Regions from separate parts of the Romboutsia lituseburensis genome, predicted to be linked through region 2. Evidence: riboswitches for the same ligand, from Rfam matches in the RefSeq annotation. Region 2 holds a riboswitch; each other region holds the start of a gene.

Region 1 (10,540 bases), 3.1 Mb from region 2:
ACTTGTATTTCTGCTTCTATACTTCCATCTTCTCTTAAACTTCCAGCAAATCCACCTGCTATAACATCCACAACTTCTATATGGCCTATTACTTTATCCATCTTCGGTAACACTACTAATTCATTTGCATTTCCGCCTGTAACAACTGCATTAGCTCTAACATCAGCATCTGCAAGTGATTGAGAACCTCCATCACGTCCTGCATATTCATCAGTTACTATAACTGTTTTTATATCTTCCATTTCTATTTTTTTGCAGTTCATTATAAGATCTGTATCTGGATTTCCGAAACCTTCTTGCGATATTATAACTGCATCTAATCCTAAGTATTTGCATAATTTTGCAGTCCAGTTAGAAGATCTTTCTTTATCTGCAAGGTATACGTTTTCATTAGTTGCAATTACACCTACAAAGTTTATTTCTTTTCCGTGTTGCTCATATAAATCTTCTACTACAGAGTTATTTATATGAACATATGAAGGGTTTTTGTCACATGCAGAAACACAGTTTCCACTAACTATTGCTCCATCCATAAGCTCAGTTGGATAAAGTAATGTTGGAACTATTTGCTTTGCATCAACTCCATACACATATGTATCATGAAGTAGACCTTGAGTTTGAAGCATATATACATATCCTACTTTAGGAAGATCTGGATACTCTGCTATTGATTCTAATAATGGCTTAGTTTCATAAACTTTAACTTCATTAGGTTCTACATTTCTACCAGCTTCTCCTAGATATGTTGCTGCTTTAAATCCTATCATTCTAACAGCTTTTTCATGATCATGTTGTTTTAATCCATCTACTGGCTCTGCTATAACTACTATATTGTGTAGTTTTGAGAAAGGACAATAATCAGCACCAGGTCCCATCATATCTATTATACCTTCTTGGAAACCAACTATCTTACCTGTAGTCACAACTGCACAACCAGAAAGAGCATGAGTTTTTCCAGTCCCTACCGTTTCAACTTTTGATATTATACCAGGGAATATCCCTCCCTTACCTTCAACTTTAACTCTTGGCTCTATAACATCTTTTACAGGTGTTATTCTTACACTTTCCCCTGGATGAACTAAATCTATATCTATAGATTTTATATGTTCATCTCCACCAATTTCTTTAAGCATCTCTTCTTTATTAACGTATAAAACGCCATCTTTAACTTCTGTTACTTCACCAAATTGAACGTCATTTATAAAGATTTTCCCTAACTCAAGACGCATACGTGCACCCCCTAATTTCCATTTATTAATTTTTTAACAAACCATTCTTTACAACTAGCTCATTTAAATACAAGCTAGTTGTAAGTCATCTATAGAAACTTGAGATATACTCAAATTTATAGCAAATTAATCATTAACTATATATATTTTTTTATCATTTCCTCTATATTAGATCTTGTTGCATCATCTTTAGTTACTTCATCTATCTTAGCTCCATCTTTATATATAGCTATAGTTGGAAGTCCTAATACTTTTTCTTTTATAGCTAATCTTCTTGCTTTAGTTGTATCTAACTTGCAGAATTTAAAATTATCAGCATATTGAGTTGCTAATTCTTCTACTTCTGGAAGTAATGCTTTACAAGGCTCGCATCCTTCACTCCAGAAATCTACAACTACTACTCCTTCATGTTTTAAAACTTCCTCTTCAAAAGTATTCTTGTCTAAAGCTATCATAATTAAATCCCCCTTAATTCTATAAATATTTAGTATAACCACTAAATTATTGAATTTATAATTGTAGTGTTTATACATATCTATTATCTTATTTTAATTTTAATAACTATATTAGGTTTGATTTTCTTTAAATAGTCGAATCAGCTAAATCCCAGTTTTTACTTTCTAAATACTTTTCTGCATTTATAGTAGCTACAGCTCCATCACTAGTTGCTGTTACTACTTGTCTTAGAGTTTTTACTCTACAATCTCCAGCTGCAAAAACACCGTCTATATTTGTTTTCATATCTTCATCAGTTATTATGTATCCTATTCTATCTGTGTCTATCTTCTCTTTAAATATTTCTGTTTGAGGAATTAATCCTATGAATACAAACACACCCATTGTTCCATCTTCTTCATCTGCTTCATATTCAGTAAGTTCTCCTGTTAATCTGTTTTCAAATACAACTTTTTCTACTATTCCATCTCCTATTATCTCTTTTATAGTTGTATTAAACATAAAGTTCATCTTAGGATTTTCTTTAGCTTTTTCTTCTATAGATTTTGCACAAGTTAACTTATCCTCCATTTGAACAATAGTTACTTTTCTTGCAAATTTAGTTAAAAACATACCTTCTTCAACTGCACTATTTCCTCCACCAACTGCAAACACTTCTAAGTCAGTAAAGAAATCTCCATCACAAGTAGCGCAATAAGATACACCTTTTCCTGTTAACTCTTTTTCCCCTGGTGCTCCAAGTTTTCTAGGAGTACATCCTGTAGCTATAACTATTGCTTTTCCTCTATATTTTCCCTTTTCTCCCTTTAATACTTTTATGTCAGAATTTAAATCAGCATCTACTATATTATCTTTCACCATTTCTGCTCCAAAGCCTTTACATTGTTCAACCATTCTTGCTATTAGCTTAGGTCCACTTGCATCTTGTATAGATCCTGGATAATTTGCTACATCATGTGTTGTAACTATTTGTCCACCTGTTTTACCTTTTTCTATTATAAGTGTTTTAAGCTTCGCTCTAGCTCCATAAAGACCTGAAGAAAGTCCTGCTGGTCCTGAACCTATTACAATTAAATCATATATATTTTCCATTCATTTTCCCCCTTTTATATTTAAATTAATATGCACTATAGTATATTATTGATATTTATATAATATAATTTTTTCATTATATAAAAATTTTGTTATATAAATATGTATAAACTTAAAGCTGTATTAATTCAAATAAAATGTAAATATATTCAATTGTAATTAAATCTAATATTTATTTAAATTTAATTATAATTTTATAAGTATTGAATTCTTTGCAAGGTATTTTGTAAAATATCTAAATCAATGACTCTAAAATCTTCTATAACTTTGTTTGGCCAATTTGGAGTTTTTTTATTATTTTGGAATTTACTTGATGTAACTATTGCTTCTTCTATTAAATGTAATGAATTTGTATCTAGATTATTTCCCTTTTTCATTATTATACTTCGATATGGTGTTTCATTTGGCTTTACGCTTCCGTAAAGAGGATGAGATAAAATTTCATACCCCTTATGAACTAGATCTCTGCACTCTTTTAATACTTCTATGTATGTTATATCTTTATGCACTATTTCTTTGTCTGGAATTTGTGATTTAACAATTGGATTATTCGTAACAATTATCATGATATTCTCTCACTTTCACAACTGTATATTTTTCGCATAAAAAAACAGAGAAAACAAATTCCCAATTTGTGCTCCCTGTTAATATATTTTTTCAGAGGTCCGTCTAGATATGGTGTTTGTACCTGAGAATTTCATTTAATTAAATTGGGTACTTAATTAAACTTGTCCCTTCGGTCACTTATAAAAGTTGTCTCCCATATCCTTCACTCGGATATTTAATTTTTATTTATATTTTCTATCTTTTATAAGATAAGTATATAAACTTTCTATAATACTTTCAACAACTTTTTAAAAAAACTTTATTATTTTTTTCGAGTTGATTTTTCATGTTTTAAGCAAATTTATAAATTTATTTTAGTGTTTGTTTATTTTTTAACATTTATTTAGTTTTATTACTTTTTTATATTATAATCTAGACTCTTTTATAAATAAAATTTCTTTATTTTATAATTGTTAGTTGTCAAAAATAAAAAAGCAACTTCATATAAAGCTACTTTTTTATCTTATTAATATATTTAAATTATATTGCCTGTTTTTTTCCAAAATGTATAATCATATAAGTTACTATTGGTATAAGTATTAAAGATATAGTTACAAGTAAATTAGCATATAACACTGGATTTCCAAAAATATTATATGTGTCTGTATTACGGAATAATGCTTCTACACTTATAAGTTCCTCTAAATTTAATTGTCTAAATATAATTGCAAGTTGTTTCGTTGGCATAAATGAACATATAAAAACTGGTACAGAATATATACCTAAAGATATTAACATTGATAGTATATTATTTTTTACTAATAAAGATATAAGCATTACTAGTAGTGTAAATAAAATAATTCCTATAAAACTAAACATTAATCCTCTAATATAATATTGTATTACTGTAATATTATATGGAGTTGCCTCAAAATATCTTAAGCTATTTAAAGCTTGATTCCATCCTTTAAATTTATCAAGTGCAATATAGCTTAAAAATACGCAATTTACAAAAATAAATATTATTGTGCTAAAAATTAATGATGATAGTATTTTTGAAGTTATAAGTTTATTTTTTCCTAACTTCGAGCTTAATACTAACGGTACAGTATTATTTTGATAATCACTACTAAATATAGTGGCAATTCCTACGATAACTAATATTGATAAAAATGGAGCTATCCTCTGAAAATCAGCACCATATATCCATTCCATCTTGTAATGATATGTTTGAGCTTCTTTTTTATCTATCAGGTTATATATATATTCCATATTTTTATATTCAAATGTATCAGTTTTGCCTTCTTGATTTAATTTATCTAAATCTTTTTTAAGTTCACTTTTTTTATACTCTCTATCTCCAACCACATAATCTGGATCAATATCTAAATTATAATCAAAATTTAATATACTGCTAAGTACAAATTCTTCAGCTGAAAGATTATCTTTTTTTCGAAGTTTTTTTTCATAATCCTCATGTTCTTTTATTCGTTCTTTTGTTAAAACTTCTCCTTCATAAGGAGATACAATTTGTTGAACCTCTTCTTTATTTTTTATACCATTAAATTTTAACATTCTTGCATCTCTATAAATTGAAGAACCCATAGACCATAATACTGCTAAAAGTAATACCCACACCATTTTTTTTGAAAAAATTTTTCCTATTTCAAATTTAATTAATTCTACCATGTTTATTCATCCCCCTTAAAAAGTTTTATTTTCATCAAAGTAATATAAAAATACATCTTCTAAATTCGGATGCTCTTCTTTATATTCAAATCCTAAATTTTCAAATTTTTCATCCCCTACTACTCTAACTACAATATTTTCTTTATCTCTTGATATATTAGATATTTTAAATCTATTTTGTATTTCAAGTAGCTTATGTTCTTTAATCTTTATACTATGTACTTTGCCTTTTATTTTATCTACCATCTGATTTGGAGTTAGTTTTTCTACTAGGACTCCGGCTTTCATAACTAGTACTTCATTTGCAATAAATTCAACATCTGAAATTATATGAGTTGATAAAATCACTATTTTATTTTTTGATATATTAGCTATTAAATTTTTAAATCTTATTCTTTCATTTGGGTCTAGTCCTGCCGTTGGTTCATCTAATATAAGTATCTTCGGATCATTTAATAGAGCCTGTGCTATACCGAGTCTTTGCTTCATACCACCTGAAAACTTACCAATTTTCTTTTTTCTATGTTCGTCTAAATTAACAAACTTTAGTATGTCATCAATCTTTATTTTAGCTTCTTCTTTTTCTATTCCTTTTAATGCACTTATATACAGTAAAAATTTCTCTGCACTAAAATTTTTATAAAAACCTATATCTTGAGGTAAATATCCTATTAAATCTCTATAATCTGAACCTAACTCATTTTTATTTTTACCATTAACTAATATTTGTCCCGAGCTTGGATTTGAAACATCTGCTAAGATTCTCATAAGAGTTGTCTTACCTGCTCCATTAAGTCCCAAAAGACCATATATTCCATTGTTTAATGTTACAGTAAAATCATTTACTGCCAACTTATCTTTAAATTTTTTACTTACCCCATTTATACTTAATTCCATTTATATTCCCCTCCTAAAAATCACAATTTTTATAGTCTGTATAATTTATAGACATTTTATAAAATAACTTTGATGCATAAACAGTTAAAATTATTGAAACAATTAACATAAATATTATTGTTAGATTATCTATAGTTAATATATTTTCAATAGTTTTTTCATCTATAGTAGCAGCTTGAATCATCCATATCACTACACATACACCAATGCTATTACTATTTCTATATAAAGAAACTATAACTAATGAAATAGCTGATGTTACAAACATCGGTATTAGTGATAACTTAATCATTTTTAATAGACTTATTTCACAGTTTGTATTATATAAAGCTACAGTCATTATCAAACTTATTAATATAGAAAAAATCAATATAATTACTAGCTTGCATAAAAGTGTTTCTTTCAATGAATACTTATAACTCAATTCTAACTCCCATACATTTTCTTCTTTACCTTTAATTAACTCAAATATTCCAAGTAAAACTGGTATTGGAGACATTATTATAGCACTAGAATATATATTAAAATTAAATTTCTTTGTTGCTATTACACCTAAAAGTATTATTACTAGTGATAATATCCAATAACTTTTACTCACTAAACTTATATTAAATTCGGTTAAATTAAATATTGATTTTATATTTCCTATTAAGACTTGTTTTAATTTTATTGCAATACTTTGTTTAGCTTGTTTTGGTATATATTCTCTGAGTATATCAATAGTATTTTCAATTTTTTCATCATCTACTTTTTTAACAATGTAGCTATCTAAAAATAATTCTATTTCTTTTAAATCCTCATCTATTAAATTATCAAATTCAATATCATTTAAATCATCATAGTTTAGAGTGTAGTCTTCTCCCTGAAATTTCTTCATTTGAATCACCTCCAAGCATTTTTTTCAAATTTTTAACACCATTAAATAATCTTGATTTTATGGTATTTTCATTTTCTCCTGTTACACTACTTATTTCTCTAACTTTTAAGTCTTCATAATATTTTAAAAGTATTGCTTCTCTTTGAAGATTTGGTAATTTATGAATAGCTTGTCTTATTTTATTAGCATCTTCTTTTTTAGATAGAATGTCTATAACATTTTTATCATCTTTTATTTCATGATTATCTATATCTTGCATTTCTTTTCTCTGTTTATATATAGGACTTTTAAAATAGTCTTTATTTGTATTTATTGCTATTTTTAAAATCCAATTTTTAAAGTTACCCTTATCATTGCTAAACTTATCTATATTTTTTATAACTTTTATAAATACTTCTTGGGTCAAATCATATGCTAAATTATAATCAGACGTATTTCTATAAATGAAACTATGTACAAGATCATAGTATCTTTTCACTATTATTTCCATTGCACTTTCATTTCCATTTAGTATTTGATTGATTAGACTTTCATCACTTTGTGCCAAATTTATTCCCCCTTTCACTTATATAACGAGGTATGTTGAAAAAAGGTTTTATATTTTTCAACATTTTTTATTATAATACAATAAATTAATATTACAAATTTTGTAACATAAAAAACATCCCTATTTCTAAGGATGTTTTTTATAGTCATATTTATTTTAAATTTTTATTCAGTTACTCTAATTCTGTCAATAATGCTATCTTTATTAACACTACTATATACAACTAAAGGAACGATTAAACATACTAAAAATAGTGCTATTGTACAAGTTATTAATGCCCCTACTGGATATGTATATGTAGAGAATCTAAGTTGCATAATATTATATCCTAATAATGTAGATAAGCTACCAATTGTAATATTTACAAAGGTTATAATAACACCATAGTATAATCCTTCTAATAATAGCATCTTTTTAAGTTGCTTTTTAGTCATTCCTATAGCTTCCATCATTGCAAATTCTGTTTTTCTAGATATTATACTAGTTATCATAGTATTTACAAAGTTTAGTACACCTATTAATCCTATTATAAATACTGCACTCATTCCTATAATGTTTAAACTAGACTGAAACTTTCTTGCCTCATTTATATACATTTGTTTTGAATTTACTTGAGTGTAAGGATTATTATACTTTCCATTTAGATTTTTTACTTCTTTTGCAACTTTGTTTTTATCAGTTGTATCTACAATCAGTTTTTGGATGTATGGTTTTTCAACTACTTTTTTAAAATCATTTTCATTTACATACATAGATAAATTAAAGTTTTCAGCTCCATCAATTATTACCATTACTTCAAATTGATTTTCAGTATAACCATCTTTTTCAAAGAATTTATTTAAATACTTAAAATCAATTTTGTCGCCAACTTTGATTTTACTATCTTTGTGTCCAACAAGTATTACATATCCACCTTTGTTAAATTTATCTATATCTAAATTGCCTTGTATTACATTAGCTTTACCCCAAAACTCCAATTCACTATTTTCTATCATATTTTTCATTGTATTACCAGAGGATACTCCTGTTAAGTCCAAACTTATAGAGTTTTGCTCTTTCGCTACTTCTCTTGGATCTTTACCATCAAAAAAATCTTTTTTATGTTTTTCTTCTATTTTTTGTGTTAATATTTCTTCTTTTAAATCCCCTTCATATATTACACGCCCTGAATCTTTATATATTTTTTCTACACTTTTAACTTCTTTTATATTTTGAATATCTTTTATTAATTGATTGTCTATAGGTAAGACTTTCTTTTCTTCGTATTTTGCATATTGAGCTAATCCATGCTCTATTTCTACATCTCCTATCAATATACCATCAGCTGCTCTTTCTGGATTAGAGCTAGTTATTATAGTTGAAACAGCTAAAAATATTATACAACTTAAAGACATTGATATTAAAACCAAATATGCTTTTCGTTTATTTCTAAATATATTTGTAAATGCCATTTTATAGAGTTTAGATCCTGATTTACCCTTTTTAAGTTTTCGTTTAACATTTGTACTTCTATCATTATATCTAACCGCATCGACTGGAGATACATTGCTAGCTATTTTTGCAGGTTTATTGCATGATATTCTTACAGTTATATAAGAAAATACCGTTGCAAACACAAATATTACTGGACTAAATGTTTTAAAAGAAGTTATCTTCAATCCGTCCATCATTGAGCCAACCATAGGTATAAATATTTTTCCTAAAGTATATCCTAAAGCCAAGCCTATTGGTATAGCTATTGAACATATTTTGTTTGCTTACTTTATTATTAGCTTCTTAATCTGTTTAGGAGATGTTCCTATAGTCTTTAATAGGCCATAATGATTTATATCTTTAACTACTGATATATAAAAAATATTATATATTAATAAATAACCACTTAAAAGTATTAATGCTGCCATTAGCAATATTGGCAGTACGTTATTTATCATTTCACTAATGTTATTTGCTTGTGAGTCTAAAAATACTGGATTTATAGTTGCTTTACCTGAATAAGGTTGAATGTCACTTAGGACTTGTGAAAGCTGACCTTCTAAATCTTTGCTTTTTATAAAATTAAAAGTTACACACATAGCATCTACTTCTTTATTTTGCTTATATTCATCATAGAATGCTTCACTTACATATATATCATGAAGAGGCAATGATGTTGTAGTTTTATATTTATAGTATCCACTTAATCTAAACTTATAGCTTTCTGATTTACCCGTTAACTTTTTATCTTTTAACTCTGGTATTGTAATATTTACTTCTGTTCCAACTTTATATGGTAACTTTAGCGTATCAAGAACCTTTGTAGGCATTACTATTTCGTCTTTAGACTTTGGCAAAGAACCTTCTATTATTTCTACTGTTCCAGTATTTTCTATGCTTTGCTTATCATACACAGTAACATTAACTGTCTGAGTTGAAAATTCTGGATTTATTGCACTATATATATTCTTTACTATACCTATGCTTTTTGAGTCTACTAACTCATTATTTTTTATTTTTTTAATTTGTTCATCATTTATATCTTGTATTTGTACATGTGTACTCATTCCATATTGCATCATTTTATAATTATTAAATGCATCTAACATACTATATCCTACTGTAAATAATGAAGTGAATAAAACTGTTGTTAGTACTATTGCAATTATAGATACTAAATTTCTAATCTTGTTTACTTTAAAATTTCTAGTACTTAGTTTTTTTATAATTTCTTGATTATTATTTCGTAGCATGGCTTTCACCTCTATCTACAACTTTTCCATCTTCAATTCTTATAATTCTATCTGCCATCTGAGCTAATTGTTCATTATGAGTTATCATAATTATTGTTTGATTAAACTTACTACTCGTAACTTTTAATAAACCTAAAACATCTTGTTCTGTCTTGCTGTCTAGATTACCCTTTGGCTCATCAGCTAAAATTATAGATGGTTTTGTAGCTAAAGCTCTTGCTATTGCAACTCTTTGCTGTTGCCCTCCTGATAAATTATTTGGTAGGGCATCTACTTTTTTATTTAACCCTAATATATCTATTATTTCATTTACATATTGCGTATCTATTTTACATCCATCAAGTTCTATTGGTAATACTATATTTTCATATACATTTAATATTGGTACTAAATTATAATTTTGAAATATAAAACCAACATTACGTCTTCTAAAAATAGTAAGTTCTTCATCATTCATATTAAATATATCATTATTTTCTAC
Region 2 (10,540 bases):
ATGCAGCAACTTCACCAGTTATTTTTACACAGTGTGCTTTTCTTTCAGGAGATTGGAATTCATAGTCTTTAACCATAACTCTGCAACAAGTACTTTTATATATCCCTTTTATATGATTGTGTAAATCAGCAGAATGTGTAAACATTTCTTCATGCATAGCTTCACCATGGCATCTACCATATGACATTCCTAAAGCCATAACTCCTCCACTTACTGCTCCACATACACAACCTGATTTTCCTATTCCTATTGGGAATCCAGATGCTAATTTTGTTACGTCATCATCAAATGGTTTACCTAATAAATCATTAATAGTTTTTACAACAGCTTCTGAACAAAAAAATTCTCCTCTTATAAAGTACCCTTCTGCTATACTTCTTACCTCTTCTATTTTTTTAATTTTAGCCTCTTCTTTGTTTGCTTCTTTTATCATATTACTTCTCCCATCTACTCATATAATTTACTGAACTATTTTATCGTAAAAAATATGCCCATGTAAAATAGATATTTCAAATGTATATAAGTTATGTTATAGATTTTATTTATATGTTAATAAAAAAATACCCAAGATTTCTCTTGGGCTCTAGGAATTTATCTTAATTTTGTATATTTATAGCTTATTTATTATGCCAAGTAAGTATTGGCGATTTTACTGCCATAGCTTCATCTACTCTTTTTACAACAGTATTATGTGGGGCAGTTTTAACTATTTCAGGATTTGACTTAGCCTCTTTTGATATTTGTGCCATTGTATCTATAAATCCATTTAAAGTTTCTAAATTTTCTGTTTCTGTTGGTTCTATCATAATTGCTTCATTTATTATTAAAGGGAAATATACTGTAGGTGGATGGTATCCATAATCTAATAATCTTTTTGCTATATCCATAGTTTTAACTTCACTATGGCCTTTGCATATTCCCCCTAGGACAAACTCGTGTTTACATACTGTATCTATTGGCAAGTAATAATATTCTTTTAACTTTTCTTTTAAATAATTAGCATTTAAAACTGCAACTTGACTAGCTTCTTTTAATCCTTCTTTTCCCATAGTTAATATATAAGTGTATGCTTTTACTAATACACCAAAATTTCCATAGAAGTTTTTAACTTTTCCTATTGATTTAGGTTTATTATAATTTAATACATATTCATCTTCATTTCTTTCAACTATAGGCACTGGTAAAAATGGTATTAATTCTTTTTTTACTCCTACTGGTCCACTCCCAGGTCCTCCACCTCCATGAGGAGTTGAAAATGTTTTATGGAGATTTAAATGAACCACATCAAACCCCATATCGCCAGGTCGTGTTATACCCATAATTGCATTCATATTTGCTCCATCATAATATAAAAGCCCTCCTATATTATGGACTAAGCCTGCAATCTCTTTAATATTTTTTTCAAATAATCCAAGAGTACTTGGGTTTGTAAGCATTAATGCAGCTACTTCTTCATCTAAAGCTTCTTTTAATTTTTCTATATCAACTGCTCCATTTTTATCTGATTCTATTTGGACTATTTTAAATCCTGCCATAGAAGCACTTGCCGGATTTGTTCCATGAGATGAGTCTGGAACTATAACTTTGGTTCTTTTAAAATCTCCTCTATTTTCATGATAAGCCTTTATCATCATAAGGCCTGTAAATTCTCCATGAGATCCCGCTGCTGGTTGTAGGGTTACTTCATCCATTCCTGTTATTTCACCTAAAGATTTTGATAAATTGTACATTAATTCTAAGGATCCTTGTACTGTGTTAGTTGATTGATATGGATGAATATTTGTAAATGATGTATTATTAGCCATATCTTCATTTATTTTAGGGTTATATTTCATAGTGCATGATCCTAATGGATAAAATCCCGTATCTACTCCAAAGTTTTTATTTGAAAGTAGAGTATAATGTCTTGCTATATCTAACTCACTAGCCTCAGGTAAATTTAGTTTTTCTTTTCTTAAATTTTTTTCTTCTATTAAATCACTTATATTAATATCTTCTATATCAAGCTTAGGAAGTGAGTATGCTTTTCTACTAATTTTAGATATCTCTATTAATGTTTTATTGTACTCTATCATTTTACATTCCCTCCATAACTTCAACTAACTTATCAATTTCTTGCTTAGTTCTTTTTTCTGTAACACAAAGTAATGTTGTATTTTTTAAATCTGAATATTCATTTTCTACGTTATATCCACCTAATATATTATTTTCTAATAACTTATCATTAACTTCATCTATATTGTCTACTGACTTTAACAAAAATTCTTTAAAGAATTTTCCTTTAAATACAGGTTTAAATTTTTCACTTGATATCAATTGATTGTATGCATAATGTGATTTTTTAATACATTGACTTGATACTTCTTTAAATCCCTCTTTTCCCATTACAGCCATATAAATTGATGCTGTTAATGCATTTAAAGCTTGGTTTGAGCAAATATTAGATGTTGCTTTTTCTCTTCTTACATGTTGCTCTCTAGTTTGTAAAGTTAATACATAGGCTCTATTTCCATCACTATCTATAGTTTCTCCTACTATTCTCCCTGGCATTTTTCTTGTGTATTTAGATTTCGTTGCCATAAATCCAACATATGGTCCACCAAAGTTTAGAGGATTACCTAATGACTGAGCTTCACCAACTACGATGTCCGCACCTATTTCACCTGGAGATTTTAGTATTCCTAAAGATATAGGATCAACACTCATAATAAGGAGAGCTTTATTTTTATGAACTATTTCTTCTATTTGTTCCATTTCTTCTATTATCCCAAAGAAGTTAGGATTTTGTATTAAAACACAAGCTGTGTCTTTATTTACGTTTTCTCTTAATTTATTAATATCTGTAATCCCATATTCATTACAAAAATCCACTTCAACTATTTCACATTTATTAAATTGCATATAAGTTTGTAATACTTTTCTACATTCTGGGTTAACAGTCTTAGGTACAATAATTTTTTTACGTTTAGTTTGACCTACAGCCATTAAACAAGCTTCTACCGCTGCTGTTGCTCCATCATACATAGATGCATTAGCTATTTCCATTTTTGTAAGTTCTGCTATCATTGATTGAAATTCAAATATTACTTGTAATGTACCTTGACTTATTTCCGCTTGATATGGTGTATAGGCTGTATAAAATTCACTTCTTGAAGTTATATGATTTATAATTGATGGAATATAATGATCGTACGCTCCGGCTCCAAGGAAACACGTTAAATTATTTAAGTTTTTATTTTTATTTGCTAATTTATTTATACATTTACTTACTTCTATTTCACTTTTAGCACTTTCTAAGTTTAGGCTTCTATTTAATCTTAGTTCACTCGGTATATCTAGAAATAATTCATCTACTGAACTTAATCCTATACTAGCTAACATTATTTTTTTATCTTCGCTTGTAGTTGGTATATATGAGAATTGATTTATCTGATTGTCATTTTGAATTTTATTATCATCTTTATTTAAATTATATTTTTCTATATTTTTATATTGCTTTTTATAAAATGGTGTTTTTATAATAGTAGCTTTCACTCTTTTCTTTCTTATTGCTATTTCTATTTCATTATCTAATTGTGAATATTTTGAGTCTATAAGTGCAAGACCTATAACTTTATTTAAAGTAGGTGAAGAATATCCTGTTGTTACATATCCTATTACCTCATTATTTGCTAGTACATCATATCCATGTCTAGCTATTCCTTTTCCTAAAACTTCAAATCCTATTAATTTTCTTTTAACTGAACTTTCTTTTTGTGACTCTAAGCTTTTTTTACCTATGAATTTATTTTTATTTAATTTTACAAAGAATGAAAGTCCCGCTTCTAAAGGAGATATATTTTCATTTATTTCATTTCCATATAGAGGTAGACATGCTTCAAATCTTAGAGTATCTCTAGCTCCAAGGCCTATTGGTTTTAAGTTCCCTTTACCTATATTTAATAATTCACTCCATATTTTATTTACATCTTCATTTTTACAATAAATTTCAAATCCATCTTCGCCTGTATATCCAGTTCTAGATACAATGCATTTCATGCCTAAAATATTTATCTCTGATTTAAAATTAAAAAACTTAATTTTATCTAAATTTATATCTGCAATATTTTGAAGTATTTCTTGAGCTTTTGGTCCTTGTATTGCTAATTGAGATATTTCTTTTGATATATTTTTTATATCTATATCATAATTTTCTTTATTTTTTATCATCCAATCAAAGTCTTTTTCTATATTTCCTGCATTTATAACTAATAAAAACTTCTCATTATTAAATTTATATACTAATAAGTCATCTACAACTCCACCATTTTCATAACACATTAGTGTATAAATAATTTCTTCGTCTTTCATATTTTCTATATTATTTGTTACTAAGTTTTGTATAAACTTTTCACTTTCATTTCCTTCTATAATTACTTCTCCCATATGAGAAACATCAAATATTCCAGCACTCTTTCTTACAGCTTCATGTTCCTTAATCATACCTTCATATTCAAGAGGCATATCCCAGCCTCCAAATTCTAAAAACTTAGCACCCATTTCTTTATGTTTTTCATATAAACTAGTTCTTTTTAATTCTACCATACATACTGACTCACTCATCGAAATACCCCCACTTACTTATATAATCTTTTATTTTCCCATTAAAAAAAAGGACATACAAACACAACAAATAAAGTTGCCTGTATATCCTCTGTTTATATACCTGAAAGTTTCAATAATTTTAAAATTATTTTGCTCCTTCGGTGACTTATATTTTAGTTTATAAGTCTTTCCAGATTTCCATCAATTAACGATATGTTTGCCTGAAAGTTTCTTTAAAAATTTGGCTATTTTTAAATTGCTTCTTCGGCTCCTAAAATATTTAGGTCTCTCTCGCTAATCTCATTTGGTAAATATTTAATTTTGATATAATTGTATGAATTAACTTCAATAAAGTCAACTTTTTTTTTGATTTTTTTTGATTATTTTTTTAACAATAATATATTATTCTATTAATTTTTTTAACTAAAATCATTTATTGTTGTAAGTATTTTTAATTTTAAATTTTGATATATATAATTTTCATATTACAAAATTTTTTTTATATTTATAATTTAATTAATAAAGCTATTTATAAATATCCTATAATCTAATTTAAAATTCTCACAAAAAAAGAGTTATTTTAAAATAACTCTTTTTTACTATATACTAATTAGCATCAAAGTCCACATGTATTTTTCCTTGTGGAGTGTTTATATCTATGTATGATAAATTAAAGTTTTCATCCATTATATCTATTTGATATTCGAAGAAAACATCATCTTCTTTTTTAGACATAAATATATAACTTCCATTTTCTTTTTCTTCTATTTCATCACAGATTTCATCGTATATTTCTTCACCATTTACATTACCGTTATAACCAGCATTTTTTATTTTTTCTTCTATTAGTCTGTATATTTCTTCCATGTTGTACCTTCTTTCTTAATAATCCTTAAAATTAGTTTATTATTAATTTATTTATATTGTCAACTATTTTTTAAGTTAAAATACTAGTTTTTTAAATATCTGACATTTCTAAGTTCACAACATTTTCAATATCTAATATATGTAAATTTTCATCACACTTTTCATTTTCTACAACTCTTATCGGAAGATGTATTCTAAAAATAGTTCCTAAGTTTACTTTACTTTCTACTTCAATTTTACCGCCATGGATTTCGACAATATCTTTAACTATGCAAAGCCCGATTCCACTTCCTTCGCTTTTTCTTGTCATTAAGCTGTCTATCTGATAAAACATATAAAAAATCTTATTTATCTTATCTTCGGGTATTCCAACACCACTATCTTTTACTTCTATAACTACATTTTTATATTCTTTTTTTATATAAACATTTATATATCCCTTTAAATTTGTAAACTTTATAGCATTAGACAATAGATTTAAAATCACTCTTTGCATCTGAAGTTTGTCTATAGCTGTAATTATTTCTTCTTCATCTGTATCAAATATCATTTTTAAGCTTTTTTTATTTGCAAATTCTACTGATGATGTAAATATTTCTTCAACTACATCTACTATATTACAGTTTTGTAGTTTTAAATTAAACATACCTGACTCAACCTTGGTAATATCTATTATATTATTAGATATTTTTAGCAATCTGTATGAGTTTTGATTAATATTGTTTAATTTATTTATTGTATCTAACTTATTTATATTTTCATTCAATATATTTCTTTCTAATACTTTAGTTGTTCCTAGTATTATATTTATAGGTGTTCTTAACTCATGACTTAAATTTACTATAAAGTCAGTTTTCAATTTATCTCTTTCTTTTGCTTTATTATATTCTTCTTCTCTTTTCTTTCTATTTTTTTTACAGTTAGCTACATGGTTAAAGCATAAAACAATTGATATTATAATTAAAAATATAGCTATAATAATTAAATGTTTCATCCATATTGGAAGAAGCAATTGATAGTTTTTTTTATTAATTATTTTTGAATTTTCACTTATATTAAATGGATTTATATTGTATTCATAAACACTATTATAGTCAATATATTCCTTAGCTACTGGCTCTATTTCATATGGTATAGAATATATTGATTGACCATTTTTTATTTTTAAAATCATCTCTCCAATTATAGATGCATGTTCTTGACCTATATCTATGAATCCACCTAAAATACTTGAATTTATATATGTTTGGTCATTTGAATAAATTGGATTTTTACTATATTGTTTTATTATTTTTATAGTCTCATTTGGATTTAAATATTTTAAAGAAGACTTACATTGAAATTCACCAGCAATTATGTTTATAGAGTTAGCAAAAGTATCTATTTTTTTTAGATTTTCTATTACATCTTGTATATAATCACTTTGTATATGTCTTATATTAATTGTATTATTTGAGTATATTTTTATAGCATCATCAATTTCAGATCTTACTGACTTACAATATAAGGATTCCTCTGTTATAACATTTATATTTTTCACATCAGGATTTAATCTTTTTATCATTACTATTAAATTTTTGCTATCATCTGTGTGGTAAATTCCTGACATATACTGTTTTTCTTTTTTACAACATCGTTGCTTATTGTCTACTCCACTAAAAACTAAAGGTATTTTATAAAAGCTACTTTCTTTATTAAATATTTCTCCTTTGAAAGATTCGTATGCCTCATCATCTACAGTGTATATTGCATCTATGCTTCCTTTGTGATATTTTTTGTTAAGCATTTCTTTTAATGAATTTATATATTCTATATCGTTTTTATTTCTAAAATCTAAGTATTCAACATTAAAGTTTATATTATCTTCTTTATTTTTTTCCATATATTTTTTTATTCCATCTAATATATTAGATTCCCAATAATGCCCTTGATGATATGAATTTAATATAAGTACATTAAAACCTTCATGTTTATTATTATGCGAGTATATTTTCTGTACATACGAAAACGATATCATTGCGCATAAAATGATACCTAAAATATACTTTAACAGTTTTCCCCCCATATGTCATTTCTCCCCTATTTTGTTCCTATTACTATATTTTTACATTATTTTATGGTTTATAATATATATTTTACATTATTTTATAGTTTTTGTTAAGGAAAGTTATATATAATTTATTAAAGGTACAAATAAATCATATTTTTTATAATTTCAAAACTAACTATGTAATACTTATTTCGATATTTTTCTTAATATATAAAATCTTGAAATTATTAAAAAAATTTAACATTTTATTGAAAATATAACTTATTTTTACTACTATTTAAATTAAATAGGTTATATTTTTATCAACCTATATCAGTTTATCAATTACAATGGGGGTATTTTTATGAAAAAAGTATTTGACAGCTTAATATTTAAATTAGTATTAGCAGTTGTTATAGGTCTATTAATAGGTTTCTATGCGCCTGCTTCTTTTATGAATATTATAGTTACCTTAAAGTATATCTTAGGTCAAGTAATATTCTTTGCGGTTCCTTTAATAATTATCGGATTTATCGCACCTTCTATAGCCAAATTAAAGAGCAATGCTTCTAAATTATTAGGGTACGCTGTTGGGTTTGCTTATATATCATCAGTCGGTGCAGCTACATTTTCAGCTATATTCGGATATATGCTAATACCAAAATTGTCAATTCAATCTACTAATGAAGGTCTAAGACAATTACCAGAACTTATTTTTAAATTAGATATTCCTCAAATTATGCCTGTTATGAGCGCATTATTTTTATCTATAATTTTAGGACTTGCAATAACTTGGACAAAAGCTGATCTGTTTGAAAAATTATTAGATCAGTTCCAAAATATAGTTTTAAGTTTAGTTAATAGAGTGGTTATTCCTTTATTACCATATTTCATAGCTACAACTTTCGCATCTCTTGCTTATGAAGGTTCTATAACTAATCACTTACCTGTATTTATAAAAGTTATAGTTATAGTTTTAATTGGTCATTTTATATGGCTTGCATTGCTTTATGCAGTAGGCGGCGCTATATCTGGTAAAAACCCTATGGAAGTTTTAAAACATTATGGACCAGCTTACTTAACTGCTGTTGGAAGTATGTCCTCAGCTGCCACTCTTCCTGTAGCTTTAGAATGTGCTAAAAAATCTAAAGTACTAAGAAAAGATATTTTAAACTTCTCAGTTCCACTATGCTCTAATATACATCTTTGTGGATCTGTTTTAACAGAAGTATTCTTTGTTATGGTAGTTTCTCAAATATTATACGGTAAACTTCCAAGTGTATCATCTATGGTAGTATTTATAATTTTATTAGGTGTATTTGCTATAGGTGCACCTGGTGTCCCTGGAGGTACAGTAATGGCATCTCTAGGACTTATAACTAGTGTTTTAGCATTTAATGAAACAGGTACTGCTCTTATTTTAACTATATTTGCATTACAAGATAGTTTCGGTACAGCTTGTAACGTTACTGGCGATGGAGCATTAACACTTATGCTTACTGGTATAGCCGATAAGAAAAATATACAAAGTGAAGAAGAATCTGTGGAATTTTAATAAAAAAGCCTTTGGTGTTTATACCAAAGGCTTTTTATTTTATAATTTTTATTATATAAAAATAAAAACTCTTAGACATAATCTAAAAGTTTAATTGGTGAGCGCACAGGGATTCGAACCCCGGACACACGCCTTAGAAGGGCGTTGCTCTATCCAGCTGAGCTATGCACCCATATTTTTATGGAGCTAGTGATAGGAATCGAACCTACAACCTGCTGATTACAAGTCAGCTGCTCTACCGTTGAGCCACACTAGCATCTTGGCGGGAATAACAGGATTCGAACCTGTGACCCATTGATTAACAGTCAATTGCTCTACCAACTGAGCCATATTCCCACAATTGGCGGAGAGGGTGGGATTCGAACCCACGGTGCCGTTAAGCATCACTGGTTTTCAAGACCAGCTCCTTAAACCACTCGGACACCTCTCCGTACTTGGTGATCCATCCGCGACTCGAACGCGGGACACCCTGATTAAAAGTCAGGTGCTCTACCGACTGAGCTAATGGATCATAATATTAAATTGGTGAGCGCACAGGGATTCGAACCCCGGACACACGCCTTAGAAGGGCGTTGCTCTATCCAGCTGAGCTATGCACCCACATTTTTATGGAGCTAGTGATAGGAATCGAACCTACAACCTGCTGATTACAAGTCAGCTGCTCTACCGTTGAGCCACGCTAGCATTTTGGCGGGAATAACAGGACTCGAACCTGTGACCCATTGATTAACAGTCAATTGCTCTACCAACTGAGCCATATTCCCACAATTGGCGGAGAGGGTGGGATTCGAACCCACGGTGCCGTTAAGCATCACTGGTTTTCAAGACCAGCTCCTTAAACCACTCGGACACCTCTCCGTGCTTGGTGATCCATCCGCGACTCGAACGCGGGACACCCTGATTAAAAGTCAGGTGCTCTACCGACTGAGCTAATGGATCATAAATATTAAATTGGTGAGCGCACAGGGATTCGAACCCCGGACACACGCCTTAGAAGGGCGTTGCTCTATCCAGCTGAGCTATGCACCCACATTTTTATGGAGCTAGTGATAGGAATCGAACCTACAACCTGCTGATTACAAGTCAGCTGCTCTACCGTTGAGCCACGCTAGCATTTTGGCGGGAATAACAGGACTCGAACCTGTGACCCATTGATTAACAGTCAATTGCTCTACCAACTGAGCCATATTCCCACAATTGGCGGAGAGGGTGGGATTCGAACCCACGGTGCCGTTAAGCATCACTGGTTTTCAAGACCAGCTCCTTAAACCACTCGGACACCTCTCCGTACTTGGTGATCCATCCGCGACTCGAACGCGGGACACCCTGATTAAAAGTCAGGTGCTCTACCGACTGAGCTAATGGATCATTGTTTATTGTTTTGTTAAGTTCTCACTTGCAAAGACTATTATAGTTATATTTTTTAAATTCGTCAATACATTTTTTCATATTTTTTATATTTTTTTCATTTTTTTTCCTTAAATACCTTTATTTTTAATAATTTC
Region 3 (10,540 bases), 3.3 Mb from region 2:
ATAGATAAATTAAAAAAACAGATAGATAATTTAATATTAGAAAAATATGATGAAAAAGAATCAATAAAAATAAATCAACAAATAAGATATTTAATTGCATCTACAAGTATAAAAAGATATAAACACTTTAAACATAATAAAGTTGCAATAAAACAATTTAGTATAGGTATATGTTTATCAAGATTAAATACAATGATAAGTCATGTGGCAAGTTTTAAGGTTGATAAAGAGAAAAAAAATGAATATTTAAATGATTTAAAAATTCAAGTTGAAAATATTAATAACTTAAATAAAAATTTGCAAACTATTGAACAGGTAAATTTTAGAGTTGATGAATTTATAAATAAATATAAAAATTTAAATTTAAAACTAATAGATGAAAGTATTTATGTTTTCAAAATATTTAAAGAAATAATAGATTATAGTGAAGAAAATAAAGAAAATGTTGTAACAAAACTTTATGAAAATATAAATACTAAAAAGCCATTTAATTTGTTTAAATTAATGAGAGAAAATTTTAATATAAATTCATTAAAGTTTAGATATTCAATCAGACTAGCAATAGGGATATCAATAATGGTATTTTTAGCTCAGATTACTAATATTAATCATGAATCTTGGATAATACTTAGTTGCTATGTAGTGTTACAACCATATAAAGAGGATGGACTTATAAAAGCTCAAAAAAGATTTATAGGGGTTATTATAGGAGTAACTATATTTTTTATAGTATTTAGTATAATTAAAGATCGTATATCAATTCAAGTTGTACTATTTATAGGGTTTATAGGATATTTTTATTTCGCAGATTATAGTAAAAAAGTTGTAATGACTACAATATTATCTTTAACTGTAGCATCGATATCTGAAAATATACACACCATATCTATAAATAGATTTATACTTGTAACAACAGGCATAGTTATAGGACTTTTATTTAATAAATATTTTTTACCATATAACATAGAAGATTCTATAAAAGAACTTAAGTATAAATACAAAAAAAATACAAGGCAAATGTTAAATGAATTAGATGAAATAAAGCATGGTAGATTAAATATGTTGAATATTATAAATTTATCTATAGATAGAAATAAAATTGAACAAAATTTGATTTTAAATAGTAATAAGTTAAATAAAGGTAATATAAATACGTTTATTCATGATCAAAGTATAAAAATGGGTAGTGAAAAATATTTAATATTAAACTATCTATATTTAAATTACTATCAAAAAAGAAGCAATTTTAATTGAAAAATAAGTAGAAAAAAGATAGAGAGCTAATATTAGATCTCTATTTTTTTTTATATTTATAAATTTTTGCTAGGGTTAATTACACTTAAAGCATCCATAAATAATTTTATAGATGTCATTTATTAATATAATTTAATCTTTGTCTAATGTTGACTTTAACAATATTAATGATACAATTAATATTGTTAAAGTCAATATGGAAAAAAATGTTAATTAAGTTAAAGGGGAAGAATATGAATGAAAAAAAATTACCACAATGGATATTATCATTAGACGAAGAAGATTTAAATTTTATAAAAAACTTCATAATTACATCAGGATCATTAAAGGAAATATCTAAGTTATATGAAGTTTCTTATCCAACAGTTAGACTTCGTTTAGATAAACTAATTCAAAAAATAGATTTAAATGATAAGCAAGAACAGCAACCTTTTTGTACATTTATAAAAGGTCTAGCAATTGATTCTAAAATTGATTTAGAAACTGCAAAAATGATTATTGAAAAATATAAAGAAGAAAAGGAGGAAAAATAATATGTTTAAATTTTTTATGGCAATAATGGTAGCAATTGTTGTATTAGCAACACAACAATATTTAAGTACAAGAAAAAATTGGGTTATGGGAGGATTTTTACCTATTATATGGTTAGGATTTTCAATTTGGATAATTTATTTTAGTCACTTAAAAACTAACCATTCTTTAATACCAGCATGTGTAGTAATGTTTTTAACTTTAATGTGTGTTTGGGCAGAAGGAAGAGAGTCACTTAAAAAGAGAATAAATGAAGAACTAAATAAAATGAAAATACATGATATTAAGTAATAATATATGTTAAGCAAAGAGGGGATAGCATTGGAAAGATATTTTGATAAAATAAGTTTATTTAAAATAATATAATAAGATTAATTCTGAGATTGTAGACTCTATACTATCTGAACCTGTAGCAAAATCAAGCTTTATTTCAACTGTATTTTTATTCACTTTTACCGTTATACTAGCACCAATTGTTGAAGAAATTGTATTTAGGGGAATATTACTTCGTAGAATTTCTTTCAAATTTGGGATTCGTAAGGGAATAATCCTATCATCTATTGTATTTGCAATCCTTCATCCAGGTCTTGGACATATTTTTTCATTTATAGCAGGTGTAATTTTCTCATTGATATACTTAAAATACAACAATATTTTAATAAATACCATAACTCATATGTGTCACAACCTTGTATATTTTTTAGGTACGGTGTTCTCAATGTTTTTTACAAATCAAAATACATCTATATCTAATATAGAAAGTACTATATATATTTTTGTAGGGGTATTGGGACTTATATTTTCTTTTAGATATTTATTTAAGTATGTAAAAGTAAATTTTCCTGATAAAGATAGTGAAAAGAATGTATTGCTTTAAACTACTAAGTTTATTATCTTCATAACTTATATTAAGTAGTGTATAATAACTATACGACAAAATGAAAGGGGGACGAACTGTTTTGAATTGGATAACATTATTATTTTTTGCAATATGCTCAGTCATTACAGCGGTTATATCTTTTATTTCTGAATTATCTGTAAGTATGTCTAGATTTACTGCTAGTGAGTCATATCCGGGAGATATTACTTTTGATGAAAAAGTGTTTTTTTTCATATCCCATAATATCATTTTTTTTATTTTACTTGTATTAATTGTTTTTCCACTAAAACGATTACTAAAAAATAAAATTACTTCAAAGAAAACTAATTTTAATATTTATACTATTTTTATATTATCAATAGTTATATTCGCTATTTACAGATATGTATATATTTTTAGTTAGATTAGAGTAGTATAAAATTGTTAAAAATGAGACAATTATGCATATTATGAAAAACATGACACAATTATGGTATAAGATGGTTACAAATTTTAATTAGGAACTGTTAAAATATGACTATATAGGGGCTGATATTAGTTGGGATAGACCTATAGTAAAGATAAACTATGATAATAATGAGCTTATATTAAAAATAGGAAGCAAAGAAGCTATAAAAAATGGAAAAACTATAAGTTTAGAAAAAGAACCATACATATACAAAGGTAGAACTATGGTTCCATTAAGATTTGTATCAGAATCTTTAGGATTAACAGTAAATTATAGAGATAAGAAAGTAGATATAATAACACCTAAACTAAAAATAAACAATATAGAAATAGATTCAATAGATAACTATTGTCCTATGACTATGGGGGGAATACTTTCTAAAAATAAAAATAATCTCTATGCTACTCGTATCAATAATGTAATAGAAGCTTCTAAAACTAATGAAGTAGATATTGATAAATTTTCTGAAAGATTGTATGACTGGAAAGGAAAAGAGTATTTCCATGAAAATTATGAATATGCATTTTTAGATAAATCAAATAATAAAATAGCAGAGTATAAAACGTATACATGTCCTGATTGGAGTGATATAAATAATCCAAAAACTATTTGTTTAATGGAAGACGTTACAAATTCAAAGTGGTACGTTATTAAAACACAAGATTTAAAAAAATTTCAATCATTATATGGTATAGGTGAATGGACACTTATATCAAATACTGTTGCATAGAAAAAATTGGATTTAATTGTTATTTTAAATTCTATTTACCTTATGATATATTTTTACTTGGAATAAAATAAATTGGAGGAGTTTTATGAGGAATAACATTATTAAAGTACTTATCTTTACATTTATATCATTTATATTCTTTGATTATAATTCGTATGATATAAATGCTAATGAAAAATTATCAACTAGTACAAATATACAGAATGAGGAAGTAAATATACCTGATAAAATTTTAAAAGAAGTTGTATTAAGAACATTAGGTAAAAATCCTATGGATAGTATAACTATAACTATATCTGACATGGAATCTTTAACTAGTTTAAGTTTCTGGGCAGCATTTTCTTCTGATAAAATTTCGAATTTAGAGGGAATACAATACGCTAAAAATTTAAAATACTTAGATGTTAGCTATAATAAAATATCAGATATAGGGCCACTAACAAATTTAACAAATTTAAAGGACTTAGATGTTAGTTATAATAAAATATCAGATATAGGTCCATTAAGAAATTTAACAAAATTAGAACGCTTAAATTTAGATTCTAATCATATTTTAGATTTTAGTCCACTTAAAAACTTGCCGAATAAGGAAAAATTTAGGTATGGAACTATATTAGAACAAAATGTATATTATGATGAAGTTCGTTTAACAGGTGATAGTTTTAAGATTAAAAATCCATTTATAGGTATTGATGGAGAAATGCTAACTGAACTGTATGGTCAACGTTATGGGAATTATATGGGAAGGTCTGAAGGTGATTATCTAATATGGGACAATATAACGGAAAAAGATATTAGAGAGTCAAATTTTCAACTAATAGCGGCTTATTATTGGGATTATTACTATGATGGAATGCATGATTATAATCGTGTTAGTGAATTACATATACCAATAGCACCGTTTAATGATATATATAATCACTGGGCAGAGGATACTATAAGAGAATATGAACGTAAAAAAATAATTGCGAAAGATGTTAGGTTTAGACCTAATGAAGCTATGACTAGAGCAGAATTTGTAAAAATATTTAATAAAACATTTAAGCTAAGCAAGCATAGTGGGAAAACATTTAAAGATACTAAAAATCATTGGGCATATTATGAAATTGATATTGCAGTAACTAATGGAGTATGTAATGGAAAAACAGAAACAGAATTTAAACCTGATGATCCTATAACAAGGCAAGAAGCTGCGACTATGTTATCAAACTACTTGAATTTATCTGACAATAACATAGACAAAATAGTTAAATACAAAGATAGCAATGACATATCTAGCTGGGCTAAGCCTTCAGTAGAAGGTGTAATTGAAAAAGGCTATATGGGTGGATATAGTGACAATACATTTAGGCCTAAGAATAAAATAACAAGAGCAGAAGCATTATCTATGTTAAGTAGAATAAAATAAAAATATAACTTATATAAAAAACAGCGTGAGTTTAATACTTTATAAAACTCATGCTGTTTTAATTTAATATAATTTATATTTTAAATCGCTTTTTTGTCTAAATCACTATTAATAGAATTAATATGAGACATATAAAGCTTTGTCTCCTTAATAACAACAGGCATAAGTAGTATTAGAGCAATTAAATTTGGAATAGCCATAAGACCATTAACTATATCTGCAATTATCCATACCATTTCTAATTTCAAGAAAGAACCTAAAAGAACCATCAAAACAAATACTAATCTATATCCTTTTATACCTTTAGTACCAAATAAGAACTCAAAGCATCTTTCTCCATAATAACTCCAACCAAGTATAGTTGTAAAAGCAAATAAACTTAAACTAAGAGTTAAAAATAAAGGACCTACATTCGGTAGCACACTTTTAAAAGCGGCCTGTGTCATAAGAGCACCGTTTAAATCTCCAGTCCAAACCCCTGATAATATAATAGCAAAACCAGTAAGTGAACATATAATTAAACTGTCTATAAAAGTACCAGTCATAGATATAAGACCTTGTTCAGCTGGCCAATTAGTTTTAGCCGCAGCGGCAGCAATTGGAGCACTACCAAGTCCTGATTCATTTGAAAATACACCACGAGCGATACCATTTCTAATAGCCATAGCAACACTAGAACCTAAAAAACCACCTACAGCAGCAGTTGAGTTAAATGCCCCATCAAATATAAGTGTAAATGTAGTCGGAATTTTATTAAATGAAGTAAACACAATTAATAAACACATAAAGATATATATACCAGACATAAATGGAACTATAGCTGTTGCCACTTTAGATATATTTTGAATTCCACCAAATATAACTAAGGCTACGATTAAAGTTAATATAATACCAGTAATTCTTGGATCTATTCCAAAGCTACCATTTATAGAATCTGTTATAGAGTTAACTTGAGTAAATGTACCTATCCCAAGTAATGCTACTAAAATACCACTTACAGCAAAGAATATTGCAAGAGGCTTGAACTTTTGTCCTAGACCATTAACTATATAGTACATAGGACCTCCAGATGTTTGGCCATTTTCGTCCTTAGTTCTATATTTTATAGCAAGAACACCTTCAGCATACTTAGTTGCCATACCAAAGAATGCTGCAAGCCACATCCAAAATAGTGCTCCTGGTCCACCTACCTTTATAGCAGTAGCAACACCGACAATGTTACCAGTACCAACAGTAGCAGCAAGAGCTGTACATAGTGCTGAGAAACTAGAAATATCACCATTTCCATTGTTTTCAGCCTTAAAAATTAATCTTAATGCAGTTGGAAGTTTAGTGATTTGTAAAAATCCAAGTCTGAAAGTAAATAAGACACCAGTACCAACTAATAATACTAGTAATGGTGGTCCCCATATAAATGAGTCCACAGAGTTTAAAACATCAATTAAATTCATAAAGAACACCCCTCATATCATTGTTTAATAAATTAAACAATTTAAAATTTTAAGCTAAATAAATCTTTGGAGTAAAATGAATTAATTGACAGGAATGAAGAAAAAAGTTTATCCCTAAAAATAACATTTAAACAAAATCATATTTTAAAAACCTTAGAATAAGATTAAACTTTTCAATAAGATTAAATTTTGCAATAGAATTAATTTTGAAATAAGATTTTGTTATAAAATAATAAAAGCTAAATCTAATATTAGATTTAGCTCTGGATAAACGAACGTACTATAAATGAGTACCAAAAAAGTACTAAAAAATAGTTTATAATCCCTGTCCTTTTGCCTGAGAGATTGAGCAGTATTGCCTTGCCCCTTCGGCGCCTATAATAGGTCTCTCCAGAGTTCCCTAAACTTTACAGTCCTACTTTAGAAAAAGTACCTGAGAGTGCGACTCCGTCGGTGTGTTAAAATTAACAACTCTTCTATAAAGCTTCAAACGGGTATTTAATTATGTTAGCATTATTCACTATCTATAATATTAAATAAACTAAAAAATGTCAACAATTTAATTCGTTTCGTATACTAACAATTGAATGAAATATGGAAAAAATGTATATTTATTGCATATAAAATTATTTAAATTAGTAGATACTTCAAAATATATGTTAATATAATAATTATGTAAAACAATATGCTCATATGGGCAATCAAAGGAAGGTAATAGAATGAAGAAGATATTAGTACTAGCAGAAAAACCTTCAGTAGGTAGAGATATAGCTAGAGTATTAGGATGTAAAAATGAAAAAAATGGATATATAGAAGGACCAAAATATATAGTAACATGGGCACTAGGACATTTAGTAACATTAGCAGACACAGAAAGTTATGGTCAGCAATACAAATCTTGGAATATAGATGATTTACCAATACTTCCAAAGTATTTAAAAACTGTAGTAATTAAAAAAACTAGTAAACAATTTAACACAGTAAAAGCTCAAATGAATAGAGAAGATGTATCTGAAATAGTAATAGCAACAGATGCAGGACGTGAAGGAGAGCTTGTTGCTAGATGGATAATAGAAAAAGCACAAGTTAAAAAGCCACTAAAGCGTTTATGGATATCATCAAGTACAGATAAAGCAATAAAAGATGGATTTAATAAACTTAAAGATGCTAAAGAGTATGAAAATCTATATCATTCAGCAATAGCAAGAGCAGAAGCTGACTGGATAGTTGGGATAAATGCAACTCGTGCACTTACAACAAAGCACAACGCACAACTTTCATGTGGTAGAGTACAAACTCCAACACTAGCAATGATACTAAAAAGAGAAAATGAAATAATGGAATTTAAACCTAAAAACTACTATGGAATAAACGTAATAGGAACTAAAGGATCAAGTAGCCTTAAATTTACATGGGTAGATAACAAAAACTCAAGTAGTAGCTTTAACGAAGAAAAAGTAGATAATACAATAAAGAAAATAAATAACTCAAAAATAGAAGTAACAAAAGTAAATAAAAGTCATAAGAAAAAATATTCACCAGCACTATATGACTTAACAGAATTACAAAGAGATGCAAATAAAATATTTGGATATTCAGCAAAAGAAACACTATCAATAATGCAAAAACTATACGAACATCACAAAGTACTTACTTATCCAAGAACAGACTCTAGATACTTAACTACTGACATAGTAGAAACATTATCTGATAGAATAAAAGCAGTAAATGTAAGTGATTACTCAAGAGTATGTACAAAACTATTAAAAACAAAAATAAAAGGAAATAAATCATTTGTTGATGACTCAAAAGTAAGTGATCACCATGCGATAATACCAACAGAAGAAAGAGTATTCTTAGGGGATTTAAGTGACAAAGAAAGAAAAATATATGACTTAGTAGTTAAGAGATTCTTAGCAGTACTTTGTCCTCCATTTGAATATGAACAAACAAGTATAGAAGCTAAAATAAATGATGAGAAATTAACTGCTAAAGGTAATAAAATAATATCTTTAGGATGGAGAGAAACATACAAAGATAGCGATGATGAAGAAAGCTATGATAGTATACCAACAGTTAAAGAAGGAGATACGTTAGAGGTAGAAAAGATAAATAAAACTACTGGAAAAACTAACCCTCCATCATATCTAAATGAAGCTAGTTTACTTACACAAATGGAGAAAAATGGACTAGGAACAGTAGCTACAAGAGCAGATATAATAGAAAAATTATTCAATACTTTCCTACTAGAGAAAAAAGGAAAAGACATACACATAACATCAAAAGGTAAGCAATTATTAGAACTTGCACCAAAAGATTTAAAAACACCAGAATTAACATCTTCTTGGGAAAATCAATTAAATGATATATCAAAAGGGAAGTTAAGCAAAAACAAATTTATAGGAGAAATGAAAAATTACTCTACAGATATAGTAAGAGAAATAAAACAAAGTGACTCTAAATTTAAACATGATAACTTAACTAAAAATAGATGCCCAGAGTGTGGAAAGTTCATGCTTGAAGTAAACGGAAAAAGAGGTAAGATGCTAGTTTGTGAAGATAGAGAATGTAACACTAGAAAAACTGTATCACAAACAACAAATGCAAGATGTCCAGTTTGTCATAAAAGACTAGAACTTCGTGGAGAAGGAGAAGGAAAGACATTTGTTTGTAGTTGTGGACATAGAGAAAAATTAAGTACATTTAATAAAAGAAAATCAGAAGAAAAGAATAAAGCATCTAAAAAAGATGTAAATAAATATCTAAAAAATCAAAATAAAACTGAAGAAAACTTCAATAATCCTTTTGCAGCAGCTTTAGCGAAATTAAAGAAATAAAAGTAATATAGTGTCGTTTAAAGAAGTTGAAACAAAGGGAACGATAAAATAATATAAAAAAATATGTAGAAATATACCAAAATTACTCTTAAGAGTAATATGAAATTAAAAAAATGGGTGATACAATAAAAGTATCTTAAATATATTTATATTTAATAAAAATTCCCAAAATTATTGTAAAAAATCGCATTTCTTTTGAGTAATTTAATTCTGATTTTTTTGCAAAAAACTCAAAAAATAGCTTTCGATTATTTCGAAAGTTATTTTTTTTGTAAATAATTTAAGTCATGTAAATATAAAAGGGAGATTGATTAAGACTAAATATATATTTTTTAAAAAAAAGTAGCAAAAGGTAGTAGGAAAAATTATACAATAGTATTATTAAAAATTAATACATAGAGGAATTTAAATTAAAGCTTAGTACGTATATAATCAATAGTGATAAAAAACTTAAACTCAAATTATCAATACAAAAGTCTATTACAAAAAATCTTATTATGATATTGAAAAACTAATTGTGCTTAAAATTAGGAAAAATAACTTCTGAAACTACCAGAAGTTATTTTTTTTTGTAAAAATAACTATCATAATAAGATAAAATTTGTTGTATTTTTAATAAATATACTGAATCAATACTAAAAAGAATAAAAATTATACTTAAGAGTAATTTTCTGAAAATTCGCTGAAAGATACTATTATACTAACTAATACTTTTAAGGAAGGATAACTTTATTTTATGTCATTTAAATATAGGGTATATGGGTTAAATATAGAGTCAGAAATTAAACTGGAAGAACTTATAAAAATAAAAGAAAATCAATGTAATCATATAGATGTAAAAATAAAATATGGTCAAGTCTGTGAGAAAATAAAAAAACAAGTAAATGACAACTCGTGGATAGGTACAGATATAAATGATATTTGTATATATATTAAAGATATTGCAATATACCAAATAAAAAATGGCAATACAATAATAGTAGAACCATTAAAAGATAAGG

What was found. Region 2 has a riboswitch for glycine ahead of gcvPA (aminomethyl-transferring glycine dehydrogenase subunit GcvPA). Riboswitches for the same ligand answer to the same signal wherever they lie in the genome.
Region 1: another riboswitch for glycine. It lies ahead of NWE74_RS15950 (GrdX family protein); the one in region 2 lies ahead of gcvPA (aminomethyl-transferring glycine dehydrogenase subunit GcvPA).
Region 3: another riboswitch for glycine. It lies ahead of NWE74_RS16555 (alanine/glycine:cation symporter family protein); the one in region 2 lies ahead of gcvPA (aminomethyl-transferring glycine dehydrogenase subunit GcvPA).

The regions. Positions count from the first base shown of each region.
Region 1 covers NZ_JANQBQ010000001.1:3,303,284-3,313,823, reverse strand. Annotated here, with positions in the region: gene NWE74_RS15965 (glycine/sarcosine/betaine reductase component B subunit) at 1-1,229, opposite strand, end outside; gene trxA (thioredoxin TrxA) at 1,367-1,684, opposite strand; gene trxB (thioredoxin-disulfide reductase) at 1,812-2,777, opposite strand; gene NWE74_RS15950 (GrdX family protein) at 2,972-3,343, opposite strand; glycine riboswitch at 3,444-3,550, opposite strand; gene NWE74_RS15945 (ABC transporter permease subunit) at 3,864-5,012, opposite strand; gene NWE74_RS15940 (ABC transporter ATP-binding protein) at 5,028-5,909, opposite strand; gene NWE74_RS15935 (hypothetical protein) at 5,923-6,786, opposite strand; gene NWE74_RS15930 (RNA polymerase sigma factor) at 6,746-7,333, opposite strand; gene NWE74_RS15925 (ABC transporter permease) at 7,498-9,000, opposite strand; gene NWE74_RS15920 (hypothetical protein) at 9,091-10,059, opposite strand; gene NWE74_RS15915 (ABC transporter ATP-binding protein) at 10,046-10,540, opposite strand, start outside.
Region 2 covers NZ_JANQBQ010000001.1:169,675-180,214, reverse strand. Annotated here, with positions in the region: gene NWE74_RS00905 (C-GCAxxG-C-C family protein) at 1-433, opposite strand, end outside; gene gcvPB (aminomethyl-transferring glycine dehydrogenase subunit GcvPB) at 618-2,075, opposite strand; gene gcvPA (aminomethyl-transferring glycine dehydrogenase subunit GcvPA) at 2,077-4,602, opposite strand; glycine riboswitch at 4,784-4,888, opposite strand; gene NWE74_RS00885 (hypothetical protein) at 5,191-5,451, opposite strand; gene NWE74_RS00880 (sensor histidine kinase) at 5,543-7,516, opposite strand; gene NWE74_RS00875 (dicarboxylate/amino acid:cation symporter) at 7,845-9,035, shown strand; tRNA gene NWE74_RS00870 (tRNA-Arg) at 9,131-9,207, opposite strand; tRNA gene NWE74_RS00865 (tRNA-Thr) at 9,217-9,291, opposite strand; tRNA gene NWE74_RS00860 (tRNA-Asn) at 9,296-9,371, opposite strand; tRNA gene NWE74_RS00855 (tRNA-Ser) at 9,377-9,465, opposite strand; tRNA gene NWE74_RS00850 (tRNA-Lys) at 9,471-9,546, opposite strand; tRNA gene NWE74_RS00845 (tRNA-Arg) at 9,559-9,635, opposite strand; tRNA gene NWE74_RS00840 (tRNA-Thr) at 9,645-9,719, opposite strand; tRNA gene NWE74_RS00835 (tRNA-Asn) at 9,724-9,799, opposite strand; tRNA gene NWE74_RS00830 (tRNA-Ser) at 9,805-9,893, opposite strand; tRNA gene NWE74_RS00825 (tRNA-Lys) at 9,899-9,974, opposite strand; tRNA gene NWE74_RS00820 (tRNA-Arg) at 9,988-10,064, opposite strand; tRNA gene NWE74_RS00815 (tRNA-Thr) at 10,074-10,148, opposite strand; tRNA gene NWE74_RS00810 (tRNA-Asn) at 10,153-10,228, opposite strand; tRNA gene NWE74_RS00805 (tRNA-Ser) at 10,234-10,322, opposite strand; tRNA gene NWE74_RS00800 (tRNA-Lys) at 10,328-10,403, opposite strand.
Region 3 covers NZ_JANQBQ010000001.1:3,432,090-3,442,629, forward strand. Annotated here, with positions in the region: gene NWE74_RS16525 (FUSC family protein) at 1-1,254, shown strand, start outside; gene NWE74_RS16530 (DUF2089 domain-containing protein) at 1,488-1,787, shown strand; gene NWE74_RS16535 (hypothetical protein) at 1,789-2,076, shown strand; partial or broken gene NWE74_RS19320 (CPBP family intramembrane glutamic endopeptidase) at 2,213-2,467, shown strand; gene NWE74_RS16540 (hypothetical protein) at 2,504-2,662, shown strand; gene NWE74_RS16545 (copper amine oxidase N-terminal domain-containing protein) at 3,187-3,843, shown strand; gene NWE74_RS16550 (S-layer homology domain-containing protein) at 3,929-5,251, shown strand; gene NWE74_RS16555 (alanine/glycine:cation symporter family protein) at 5,332-6,702, opposite strand; glycine riboswitch at 7,018-7,106, opposite strand; gene NWE74_RS16560 (DNA topoisomerase III) at 7,422-9,539, shown strand; gene NWE74_RS16565 (hypothetical protein) at 10,276-10,540, shown strand, end outside.